DNA from 3 places in the Micromonospora sp. RTBAU3-60 genome. Region 3 is predicted to be linked to each of the others. Evidence: riboswitches for the same ligand, from Rfam matches in the RefSeq annotation. Region 3 holds a riboswitch; each other region holds the start of a gene.
What was found. A riboswitch is a leader RNA that binds a small molecule or an ion and turns the genes downstream of it on or off. The one in region 3 is predicted to bind cyclic di-AMP.

Region 1: it holds a riboswitch for cyclic di-AMP, as region 3 does, so the genes downstream of both, ACY34I_RS05895 (coiled-coil domain-containing protein) here and ACY34I_RS03440 (C40 family peptidase) in region 3, are expected to answer to the same signal.
Region 2: it holds a riboswitch for cyclic di-AMP, as region 3 does, so the genes downstream of both, ACY34I_RS23705 (coiled-coil domain-containing protein) here and ACY34I_RS03440 (C40 family peptidase) in region 3, are expected to answer to the same signal.

Annotation. Positions count from the first base shown of each region.
Region 1 covers NZ_JBUEGB010000004.1:114,709-118,667, reverse strand. Annotated here, with positions in the region: gene ACY34I_RS05900 (YibE/F family protein) at 127-1,434, shown strand; cyclic di-AMP (ydaO/yuaA leader) riboswitch at 1,589-1,719, shown strand; gene ACY34I_RS05895 (coiled-coil domain-containing protein) at 1,725-2,744, shown strand; gene ACY34I_RS05890 (carbonic anhydrase) at 2,811-3,479, opposite strand; gene ACY34I_RS05885 (helix-turn-helix transcriptional regulator) at 3,692-3,959, shown strand, end outside.
Region 2 covers NZ_JBUEGB010000026.1:41,171-45,129, forward strand. Annotated here, with positions in the region: gene ACY34I_RS23695 (HelD family protein) at 1-914, shown strand, start outside; gene ACY34I_RS23700 (cation diffusion facilitator family transporter) at 1,093-2,007, shown strand; cyclic di-AMP (ydaO/yuaA leader) riboswitch at 2,152-2,284, shown strand; gene ACY34I_RS23705 (coiled-coil domain-containing protein) at 2,289-3,356, shown strand; gene ACY34I_RS23710 (hypothetical protein) at 3,465-3,959, shown strand, end outside.
Region 3 covers NZ_JBUEGB010000002.1:278,514-282,472, reverse strand. Annotated here, with positions in the region: gene dcd (dCTP deaminase) at 55-633, shown strand; gene ACY34I_RS03440 (C40 family peptidase) at 679-1,713, opposite strand; cyclic di-AMP (ydaO/yuaA leader) riboswitch at 1,726-1,861, opposite strand; gene ACY34I_RS03435 (N-acetylmuramoyl-L-alanine amidase) at 2,093-3,959, shown strand, end outside.

The DNA of each region.
Region 1 (3,959 bases), on a different contig from region 3:
CCTCCCGGCCTGGCTAACATTCCCGGCGACGACCGGTCTCCGCTCGCTCGCCGGCGCCAGCGCCGGCCCGGTGAGCCGGCCAGCCCGGTGACACGTATCCAGCCGTGACTCGTTCGGAGACTCGCCATGGGCGCCGACCACACCCGTCCCGCTCCGCCCGCCCCGCCCCGGGTGCGACGGATCCTGGTCGCCACGGTGGTGCCGCTGTTCCTGGCGACCGTGGTCGCCGCGCTGGTGCTCTGGCCGCGGGACAGCCGGGAGCCGGCGGGCGACGCGAACCTGCCGCGCTACCACGGCACCGTGACCCGGGTGGTCACCGAGCCGTGCCCGCCGACGCCGGAGGAGGGCGCCGGCGGGCCCACGGGTCCCTGCGGGACCGCGACGGTCGCCGCCGAGCAGGGCCCGGACGCCGGCCGGCAGATCGAGGCACCCCTCCCGGCCGGCCCCGGCTCGCCACGGGTCGAGGTCGGCGACAAGGTCATCCTCGTCGAGCTGATGGACCCGGCCGATCCGACGGCCAAGAGCTACAACATCGCCGAGCACCAGCGCGGTACACCGCTGGTCGGGCTGGCCGTGCTCTTCGCCGTCGCCATCGTGGCGTTCGGGCGCTGGCGCGGGCTGGCCGCGCTGGGCGGCCTGGTGGCGAGCTTCGCCGTGCTGCTCGGCTTCGTGCTGCCCGGGATCGGCGCCGGCCAGCCGCCGCTGCTGGTGGCGATCGTCGGCGCCGCGCTGATCATGTTCGTGGTGCTCTACCTGACCCACGGGATCACCGCCGAGACCTCGGTGGCGGTGCTCGGCACCCTGGGCAGCCTGGTGCTGACCGGTCTCCTCGGCACCCTGGCCACCGCGGCCACCCACCTGACCGGCTACGGCAGCGAGGACGCCACCACGCTGTCGATGTTCCAGCAGGACGTCGACCTGCACGGGTTGCTCCTGGCCGGCATCATCATCGGCTCGCTCGGCGTGCTGGACGACGTCACGGTCACGCAGGCGGCCACGGTCACCGAGCTGGCGAACGCGAACCCCGGGCTGTCCCGGATGCAGCTCTACCGGGCGGCCACCCGGGTGGGCCGCGCCCACATCGCCTCCACGGTCAACACCATCGTGCTGGCGTACGCGGGCGCGTCGCTGCCACTGCTGCTCCTGCTGGTCGCCGACTCGCGACCGGTGATCGAGATCCTAACCAGCGAGTTCATGGCCCAGGAGATCGTCCGTAGCGCGGTGGCCACGCTCGGCCTGATCGCCGCCGTACCGCTGACCACCGGTCTGGCGGCGGTGGTCCGCACCGCCGGGCGGGCCGGCGCCGCGACGGACCCCGAGCCTCGCCCGCCGGCGTCCCGGCCGCCGGCCGAACGGCACGACGCGCTGGAGGCGCTCGGCGGAGCGGCCGCCGGACGGTCCGGACCGGAGAGGAGCACCGAGGCCACATGGTGACACTCCGGAGCGTGACCGTCCGACTCAAACGCGACCCTGGTCACGCAGGGCGACGACGAAAACGTGCGGTTGGTCGGCTTCGGGACGTAGCTCCGCAGCCGGGACGTCGGGTAACCTCACTGCCGGTCACCGCCGAAGGCGCGCACCGGCGCCTGCGGTGCCACCGCCCAATCGCCCCACGGCGAACCGGGGAACCAGGTACCTGGGGTGAATCCGCGCAGGCGGTAGGGGCCACTTCCGTCCCGAACCCGTCAGCTAACCCGGTCGGCGGTCGACGGAAGGGAACACTGTTGACGGCACCCCTGCGCCGCTGGTTGACACCCGTGGCGGCCGTGCTCGCCGCGTTCGCCATCGTCGCCGGGCCCACCCCGGCGCTGGCCGCACCCAACACCCCCACCCCCTCGGGGCACGAGGAGGACAACGATCCGCCGCTCATCACCGAGGTCATCGACGCGGCCAACCGCGGCTACCTGCAAGCCAAGGCGAAGCTGGACAAGTCGAAGCAGCGCCAGCTCCAACTGGGCCTCGAGATCCGGGCGGCGCAGGCCGACCTGGACGCGCTGCGGCCACAGGTGACCGAGATCGCCGCGCAGTCCTACCGGACCGGCCGGATGGGCGCGATGGCCATGCTGCTGGAGAGCAACGCACCCGACTCGTTTGTCCGGCGGGCCTCCGCCCTCGACGAGCTGAACCTGATGAACGCGCAGAAGCTCGCCGCGGTCAACGCCGCGAAGAATCGCGCCGAGCAGGCCAAGATCGCGCTCGACGCGGAGGTCCGCGAGCAGCAGAAGCAGACCAACGCGATGAAGCGCGAGAAGGCCGAGGCGGAGAAGGCGCTGGCGCTGGTCGGCGGGCGCGGGTTCACCGGTGGCCTGGTCTCGGCCACCTCCCCGGTCGCCCGCATCGGTCCCGGCCGGACCGCCGACGGGGGCTGGCTGCCCGAATCACGCAGCGTGAAGGACCCGACCACCTCGGGCTACATCACCCCGCGCACGCTGCACATGTACAAGGAGGTCAAGCGGGCCGGCTTCGACCGTTTCGTGGGCTGTTACCGCCCGGGCGGGCCCTGGGAGCACCCCAAGGGCCGGGCCTGCGACTGGTCCCTGCAGCGCAGCGGCTTCTCCCCCTGGCACAACAACGACATGCGAAGGTACGGCAACGACCTCGCCGCCTTCGTGATCCGCAACGCCGACCGGCTCGGCGTCTACTACGTGATCTGGAACCGGCAGATCTGGTTCCCGGCGACCGGGTGGAAGTCCTACAGCGGGCCCTCCAACCACACGGACCACGTACACGTGTCGATGCTGTAGCTGCCGTACCGCTCCGAGGGGGCCGTTCCGCGACCAGCGGGGCGGCCCCTCGTCGTCAACTAGGGCTCAACCGGCGACGGCGGTGGGCGGCGGAGCCGCGGGCGCGGCCGGGACCGGCAACGTCACGCCCGCCTTCACCTCGGCCACCGTCCGCACCTCGCCCGCGCTGAGCCGGTACGACATGCCGACTACCCCGCACCGTCCGGCCGCCACCCGCTCGGCGAGCACGGCGGACCGGGCCAGCATCGCCTCCACCGTCCGCGCGATGTGGATGTCGACGATGTCGTCGAGGTCCTCGACGCCCTGCCGGGCGGCCCGGGCCAGGCTGGGCACGACCGCGTCCACCAGCGCGCCGAGGTGGCCGGCGGGGGGCGTGCCGGTGGCGACCACCTCGCGGGCGGCCTGCACCGCGCCGCACGAGTCGTGGCCGAGCACCACCACCAGCGGGGTGCCCAGCACGGCGACCGCGTACTCGACGCTGCCGAGCACCTCGGGGCCGACGGTGTGGCCGGCGGTCCGCACCACGAACAGGTCACCCAGGCCGCGGTCGAAGATGATCTCGGCGGCGAGCCGCGAATCGGCGCAGCCCACGATCACCGCGAACGGGTGCTGGCCGTCGGCGACGGCGGCACGGTGCTCGGCGTCCTGGTTCGGATGACGAGGCGCTCCGGTGACGAAGCGACGGTTACCAGCGGACAGCTCGGCGAGCGCCTGCTCGGGAGTGGTCGGCGTCAATGCAGTCACCTCGGTCTCGCGCAAAATGGCCTGGTCAACCCGGCCGGCGGCAGAGGCGGCCTCGGGAACCACGGTCACACCCTGAGCCAAGATACGTCAAGATTTACGTGATATGGATTTCATACGTCGTCGGTCACCAGCGGCCGGCCCGGGGCCCGGCCACCGGTGGCCCGCCCGCCGCCGGGCTCGCTGACCGCCGGACGGGCCATACCATGGCCACCATGGCGACGACAGCGGGCGAGAACGGGAGCGGCCGGAATTGGACCTTCCTCACCAACCACGGGCACGTGCTGCTGGCCATCGCGCGCAACCCCACCGCACGGCTGCGTGACGTGGCCGACGAGGTGGGGGTGACCGAGCGGGCCGCCCAGGCCATCGTCGCCGACCTGGAGGCCGGCGGCTACCTGCGACGCACCCGGGTCGGCCGGCGCAACGAGTACACGATCAACCCGAGCGGCCACTTCCGGCACCCGGCGGAGG
Region 2 (3,959 bases), on a different contig from region 3:
CCCGCCCGGAGCGGCTGCGCCGGTACGCGGGCGGCATCCTGTCCGGGGCCGAGATCCGGCTGCTCACCGAGGCGTACCGGACGCTGGACCGGGCCGGGCTGACCATCGCCGACATCGCCCTGCTGGACGAGCTGGACGCGCTGCTCGGCAAGCCGGTGCAGCGGGCGAAGCCGAAGCGCGACCCGTTCCAGCTCGCCGGGGGCGTCCGGGAGCTGAGCACGTTCGCCGACCGGCAGCGGGCGGCCCGGGCGGCGGCCCGCGAGCGCCCGGAGGACTACCGCGACTACGCCCACGTGGTGGTCGACGAGTCGCAGGACGTCTCCCCGATGCAGTGGCGGATGATCGGCCGGCGGGGCCGGCTGGCCTCCTGGACCGTGGTGGGCGACCCGGCGCAGACCGCCTGGACCGGCGACCCGGAGGAGCTGACCCGGGCCCGGGACCAGGCGCTGGGGCGGCGGCGCCGGCACCGCTACGAACTCACCACCAACTACCGCAACTCGGCGGAGATCTTCGCGGTGGCGGCGGCGGAGATCCGTCGGCTCTACCCGGACCTGGCGCTGCCCACCGCGGTCCGTACCACCGGCGTCGAACCGGTCGAGCTGACGGTGCCGCCGGCCGAGCTGGCCCCGGCCACCGTGACGGCGGCCCGCACGCTGCTGGCCGAGGTGGAGGGGACGGTCGGCGTGATCACGCCGGTGCCGCGCCGGGACGAGGTGGCCGGCTGGCTGGGCGAACTCGGCGGCGGCCGACTCCAGGTGGTGACCAGCCTCCAGGCCAAGGGCATGGAGTACGACGGCGTGGTGCTGGTGGCGCCGAGCGAGATCCGGGCCGATCCGGGGTCCGGCGTCCGGACGCTCTACGTGGCGCTCTCCCGGGCCACCCAGCGCCTCACCACCCTCGACCCGGTCGGCTGACAACGGCCCCAGCGTCGGCTGCAGCAACGGCTTCAGCGACGGCTTCAGGTCGGCGCGCGGCGAAAGACGCGCCGAGCTGAAGGCGTCGTAGTGGCGCCGCGCCACCAGATCACTTGCATATATAGCGATGTGAGCATAGATTGGGCCTGGCCGGGGTGCGGGACGAAAGGGTGTGGGCGTGGGCGCAGGTCATGACCACAGCGGCACGGTGGCCAACGCCGCGCACCGCCACCGCGGCCGGCTCTGGGCCGCTTTCGCGCTGCTCAGCGCTCTGATGCTGGTCGAGGCGGTGACCGCCTTCGCGACCGGTTCGCTGGCCCTGCTCTCCGACGCCGGGCACATGTTCACCGACGTCCTCGGCATCGGCATGGCCCTCGCCGCGATCACCGCCACCCGGCGCGCCGACACCGACCCGCAGCGCACCTTCGGGCTCTACCGGCTGGAGGTGCTGGCCGCCCTCGCCAACGCGGTGCTGCTCGGCGCGGTCGCCGCGTACGTGCTCGTCGAGGCCGTCCGCCGGTTCGGCGAGCCACCGGAGGTCCTCGCCGGACCGATGCTCGCCGTGGCGGTGCTCGGCCTGCTCGCCAACCTGGCCGCGTTCGCGCTGCTGCGCAGCGGGGCGCAGGAGAGCATCAACCTGCAGGGGGCGTACCTGGAGGTGCTCGGCGACCTGCTCGGCTCGCTCGGGGTGATCGCCGCCGCCCTGGTCATCACGTTCACCCGGTGGTGGTGGGCGGACCCGCTGGTCGCCGTGGCGATCGGGCTGTTCATCCTGCCGCGCACCTGGCGGCTCGGTCGGGCCGCGGTCCGCATCCTGGTGCAGGCCGCCCCGGAGCACCTGCAGGTGACCGCGGTGCACGACCGGCTGGCCGCGGTGCCCGGCGTCGCCGAGGTGCACGACCTGCACGTCTGGACACTCACCTCCGGCATGGACGTGGCCTCGGCGCACCTGACCACGACCCCGGGCACCGAGGTGGGCGAGGTGCTCGCCGCCGCGCGGGCCGCGCTGCACGAGGACTTCCGGATCGATCACGCCACGTTGCAGATCGAACCCGGGGCGTCACCCGGCGCCTGCGGCACCGTTGAGTGGTAATTGAGGACAACCTTAAATTCAAGTGGCTGTTGCCACTAATGCCAGCTTATGCCCGATTTTCGATCACCGCCACCGGGGACGGGTCGAGGCAGCGCCGGTAGGCTCGGTCGCGGCCTCCGCCGGGCGGCGCCCCTGCGGCGCCCGCGGTGGCCGTCGCCTAATCGCCGCAGCACGGCGAGCCGGGGAACCACGTACCTGGGGTGCATCCGCGTCAGCGGTAGGGATCTTCCGTCCCGAACCCGTCAGCTAACCCGGTCGGCGGTTGACGGAAGGACATGTGAATGCCAGCAGTGGCACCTGTACGACGGACGGCCGCCCGGTTGGCGGCCCTGCTCGTCGCGGCGCTCGCCCTCGGCGTCGCGACCGCGCCGGTCTCCCCCGCCTCGGCGGCTCCCCCGACCGGCCTGCTCGCCGCCGCGCCCGGCGACGACGAGGGCGGCACGCCGGCGCTGCGCGCCCAACTCGACGCGGCCAGCAAGGGCTGGCTGGAGGCGCGGGCGGCGTTGAACCGGTCGGTGGGCCGGCAGCAGCAGCTCACCGCCCAACTCAAGACGATCAACGCGGAGCTGGGCGTACGCGACGCCAAGGTGGGCGAGATCGCCGGGTTGGCGTACCGCACCGGACGGCTCGGCACCGCCGCGGCGCTGCTCGGCAGCAGCAACCCCGAGGGCTTCATGGACCGGGCGCTCACCCTGCAGCAGGTCGCCGCGCACGAGGACCGCGCGCTGCGTGACCTGATCGACACCCGGGACCAGGCCACCCGCACCCAGGCCGCGCTCAACCGCGAGATCCAGGAACAGCGCAAGCAGGTCGCGGTGATGGCCAAGCGCAAGGACCAGGCGGAACGCGCGCTGAAGGTGGCGAACAACCGGGCCACCGGCACCGCCGGCGGCAGCGTGCAGGGCACGTCCCGGGCGAACGCCACCCCCGCGCCGCGCAACGCCGACGGCTCCTGGCCGCCGGAGTCGTGCAGCGTCAGCGACCCGACGCCGGCCGACGGCTGCATCACCCCGCGTACGCTGCACGCCCTCCAGCAGGCCAAGGCGGCCGGGTTCACCCGGTACGTCTCCTGCTACCGCCCCAGCGGTTCGGGTGAGCACCCGAAGGGCCGGGCGTGCGACTTCGCCGCCCAGAAGGACGGTTTCGGCGGGGTGGCCACCGGCGGCGACAAGACGTACGGCAACAACCTGGCGGCGTACTTCATCCGCAACGCCGATGCGCTCGCCGTGCTCTACGTGATCTGGTACAAGCAGATCTGGCTGCCCAGCAGCGGGTGGAAGGCGTACAGCGGGGGCAACGGCGACCCGTCCAGCGACCACACCAACCACGTGCACCTGTCGGTGTACTGAGCGCGCGGTGGCCCGCCGCCCGGCGGGCCACCGTACGCCCACCGACGTACGCCGGATGTCGCCGTGCGCCCCACGACGCCGGGGCGGCGACGGTCGAGCATCGAGGGCATGAGCCGACTCTCGCCCACCACGCGCAAGGCCCTGCTCACCCTGCACCTGGTCACCTCGCTGGGCTGGCTCGGCGCGGACCTGGTGCTGCTCACCCTGGGCATCGCCGGGCTGCGCGGCGCCGACCCCGGGGTGGTCTACCCGGCCGCGGGGCTGCTGGTCACCTACCTCTTCGCACCGCTGAGCGTGGCGGTCTGGCTGATCGGGCTGGTCAGCGCGCTGCTCACCCCGTGGGGCCTGCTGCGCTGGCGCTGGGTGCTGGTGAAGTTCGCGATCACCACCGGGATGCTCGGCCTGGTCCTGCTGCTGCTCACCCCGACCGTGCGGGGGCTCGGTGAGCTCGGGCCGGAACTCGCCACCGGGGACCGGCTGGACCTGGTCATCCCGCCGGCGGTCTCCAGCAGCCTGCTGATCCTCATGACCGTGTTGTCCACCTACAAGCCGTGGGGACGGCTGCGTCGGGCCCGGCCGGCGACCCGACGGCCGGCCGCCGGC
Region 3 (3,959 bases):
ACGAAGATGTAGTCCGACACGCAGGTCACCCGTTCCGGTCGCTATGGTGTTCCGATGCTGCTCTCCGACCGCGACCTGGTCTCCGAGATCAAGGCGGGCACCCTCGCGCTGGAGCCCTTCGAGCCCACGCTGGTGCAGCCTTCCAGCATCGACGTACGCCTGGACCGGCTCTTCCGGGTCTTCAACAACCACCTCTACACGCACATCGACCCGTCCGTGCAGCAGGACGACCTGACCTCGATGGTGGAGGTGCCGGAGGGGGAGCCGTTCGTGCTGCACCCGGGCGAGTTCGTGCTCGCCTCGACGCTCGAGGTGATCTCGCTGGGCGACCAGCTCGCCGGCCGGCTCGAGGGCAAGTCGAGCCTGGGCCGGCTCGGGCTGCTCACCCACTCCACCGCCGGCTTCATCGACCCGGGCTTCTCCGGGCACGTCACGCTGGAACTCTCCAACGTGGCCAATCTGCCCATCACGCTCTGGCCGGGCATGAAGATCGGCCAGCTCTGCATCTTCCGGCTCTCGTCGCCGGCCGAGCACCCGTACGGCTCGGCGGTCTACGGCTCGCGCTACCAGGGGCAGCGCGGGCCGACCCCGAGCCGGTCCTGGCAGAACTGGCGGGTCTGGCCGACCCGCTGAGCACGCCGCAGGGGCCCCCGCGGCGCGGGAGCCCCTGCGGACCGGTCAGCCCGGGCGGCCGTAACTGTTGATCTGGCCGTCGTCGACGCGTTTCATGGTGATCGGCTTGCCGGACTGGGAGGCGTGCACCACCCAGCCGCCACCGACGTACATGGCGACGTGGTGCAGGTCGCTGTAGTAGAAGACGAGGTCACCGGGGCGTAGCTCGCTGCGGCTCACCCGCCGGGTGACATCGTGCTGCTCGCGGGCGTTGTGCGGCAGGGAGACCCCGGCCTTGGCCCAGGCCGCCATGGTGAGTCCGGAGCAGTCGTAGTGGTCCGGGCCGGCGGCACCCCAGACATAGATCTTGCCGATCTGGGCGCAGGCGAACTTCACCGCGACACCGGCCGGGCCGCCCGGGTAGCCGGCGGGGCAGGGCGCGGGGCGCAACGGCCCGCCGCCACCATTGCCGTAGACCTTGAGGCGGAGCTTCTGAAGCCGGGCGATCTCGGCGTCGATCTGCTTCTTCTGCGCCGCGAGCTGGGCTTCGGTACGGGTGAGCTGGGCGACCATCTCGTCCAGCGGCTTCTTCTTCGCGGCGAGTTGGTCGCGCAGTTCGGCGACGGCTTGCACCTCCTGCCGCTGGTGGTGCGCGAAGCGGTCGAGCAGTTCGAGGCCGTTGACCACCTCGCTCGGCGACCGGCTGCCCAGCAGGGCGTTGACGGTGGAGAGGTTGTTGCCCTTGTACGCGTCGGCGGCCAGCCCGCCGACCTGCCCGAGGGCGGCGTCGACCCGGGCCTCCAGCGGCGCGATCTGCTTGGCCAGCGCGTCGGCCTGCTTGCGCCGGGCAGCGAGCTTCTCGCGGGTGGAGTTGACCTGTTCGATGATCGGTTCGAGCTTGTTCCAGTCCTGGTCGATCTGGCGCTCGATCTCCGCGACCGACGGTTCGGCGTGGGCCGCCGTGGCGCCGCCGGTCAGGACGACGGCGGTGCCGACCAGGGCGGCGAGGGCGGTGGTGAAGCGGGACCAGCGTGAACGCGGCGCAGCCGCCGACCGGTCGACCGACCGGACCGACGGTGGCCGCGGGGCATGGTATGCCACCGGGCTCCGTACTCCTTCTTCCTGACCGCCTACCGGGTTAGCTGACGGGTTCGGGCGGGAAGGGAGGCGCCCTACCGCAGTGGCTGCGGATTCACCCCAGGTACCTGGGTCCCCGGCTCGCCCGGAGGCGACTCGGCGGTGTCCGACCGTCACCACCCGGGTTGGACGGTGAACCTACCGGTCGACGACTGACCAGACTAGGGACCGTTGTTATCGTTCCGCAACCCGTTGGGCCGTGACACTCCGTACCGGATTCGCGAACAAGCGGGGCATGAAGGTTTTCTACGGACAACATCTCAATTCGGAAAGGTATTGACCACAGGGCATCGGCGGAGTGAGGGTGGGGGCGCAGTCACCCCCATCCCTATCTGGAGGTTCAATGCACCTCTCAGCACTGCCACCGCGCAGACGGATACTGCTGGCCGCCGCCGTCGCGGCGGCCACCGCTCTCGCGACCAGCGGTCCCACCGCGGCGGCACCCCTCACCGCCGGGACCACCGACAGCGCAGACCGCCAGCAGCAGTACGCCACCGCGGCGGCGGAGTACGGCGTGCCGCAGAGCGTCCTGCTGGGCGTCTCCTACCTGGAGTCCCGCTGGGACACCCACACCGGCCAGCCCAGCACCAGCGGCGGCTACGGCCCGATGCACCTCACCGACGCCGAGCAGGTCGCCTCGACCCCGTCCAGCGCACACGTGGACGAGAACGAGGACCCCCGCGGCGACGAGTCCCGCCCGCTCACCGTCGACCTGAGCGCCGCGGCTGCGCCGTCCGGGGACGCCCTGCCCCAGGCTTCGCTGCAGACCATGGACGCTGCCGCCGACCTCACCGGCGAGTCGAAGGAGACGCTGCGCACCGACGCGGCCGCCAACATCCGGGGCGGCGCGGCGCTGCTGGCCTCGTACCAGAAGGAACTGGGTGGGCCGGTCGGCGCCGGCAGCGACCCGGCGGCCTGGTACGGCGCGGTGGCCCGGTATTCCGGCGCGGACACCGAGGACGCCGCGGCGGCCTTCGCCGACGAGGTGTACGACCAGCTGAGCCAGGGCGCCAGCCGGACCACCGACGACGGCCAGCGGGTGACCCTCGCCGCCACCGCGGTGACGCCGGACGAGTCCGGGCTGCACAAGCTCGGGCTGCGCCGCGCCGAGCGGCCGGACGGGATCGAGTGCCCGGTCCGCCTCGCCTGCGAGTGGATCCCCGCGCCGTACGGCGAATACACGATCCCCGAGACGAACATCGTGGACTACGGCAACTACGACATCGGCAACCGGCCGGCGCAGCAGAAGATCGAGTACATCATCATCCACGACACCGAGGGCTACTTCGGCCCCAGCGTGCGGCTCGTCCAGGATGTGACCTACCTCGGCTGGCACTACACGCTGCGCTCGGTGGACGGATACGTGGCCCAGCACATCAAGGCCAAGGACGTCGGCTGGCAGGCCGGAAACTGGTACGTCAACGCCAAGTCCATCGGCATCGAGCACGAGGGCTTCGCCGGCCACGGCACCTGGTACACCGAGGCGATGTACCGGACCTCGGCCAAGCTGGTTCGCCACCTGGCGCTGCGGTTCCAGATCCCGCTGGACCGGCAGCACATCCTCGGTCACGACAACGTCCCTGGCACCACCGCCGGGACCGTCGCCGGCATGCACTGGGACCCAGGCCCCTACTGGGACTGGTCGCACTACTTCGACCTGATGAAGGCGCCGTTCCAGTCGACCGGCACCCCGCACACCGGCCTGGTCACCATCGACCCGGACTTCGCGTCGAACAAGCCGGCCTTCTACGCCTGCAACCAGCAGCCGCCGGGGGTGCCGAAGCCGGTGCCGCCGGCCGAGCCCTGCCCGCTGCGCGGCTCGTCCTCGGTCATCCTGCGCACCGGCCCGAGCCTGGACGCGCCGCTGGTCAACGACAAGGGGCTGCGCCCGAACGGTACGCCGAACACCATGCACATCAAGGATCACGGTGCCCGCGCCTCGGCCGGTCAGACGTACGCCCTCGCGGACATCCAGGGCGACTGGACCGCGATCTGGTACCTCGGCCAGAAGGCCTGGTTCTACAACCCGGCCTCGGCACCGACGGCGAAGTGGGCGCAGGGCTTCGTGGTGACCCCCAAGCCGGGCAAGACCACCATCCCGGTGTACGGGCGGGCCTACCCGGAGAAGGATGCCTACCCGGCCACCATCCCGTACCAGGGCATCTCGCCGCTGCAGTACACCTTCCCGGCGGGCCAGCGGTACGCGCTCG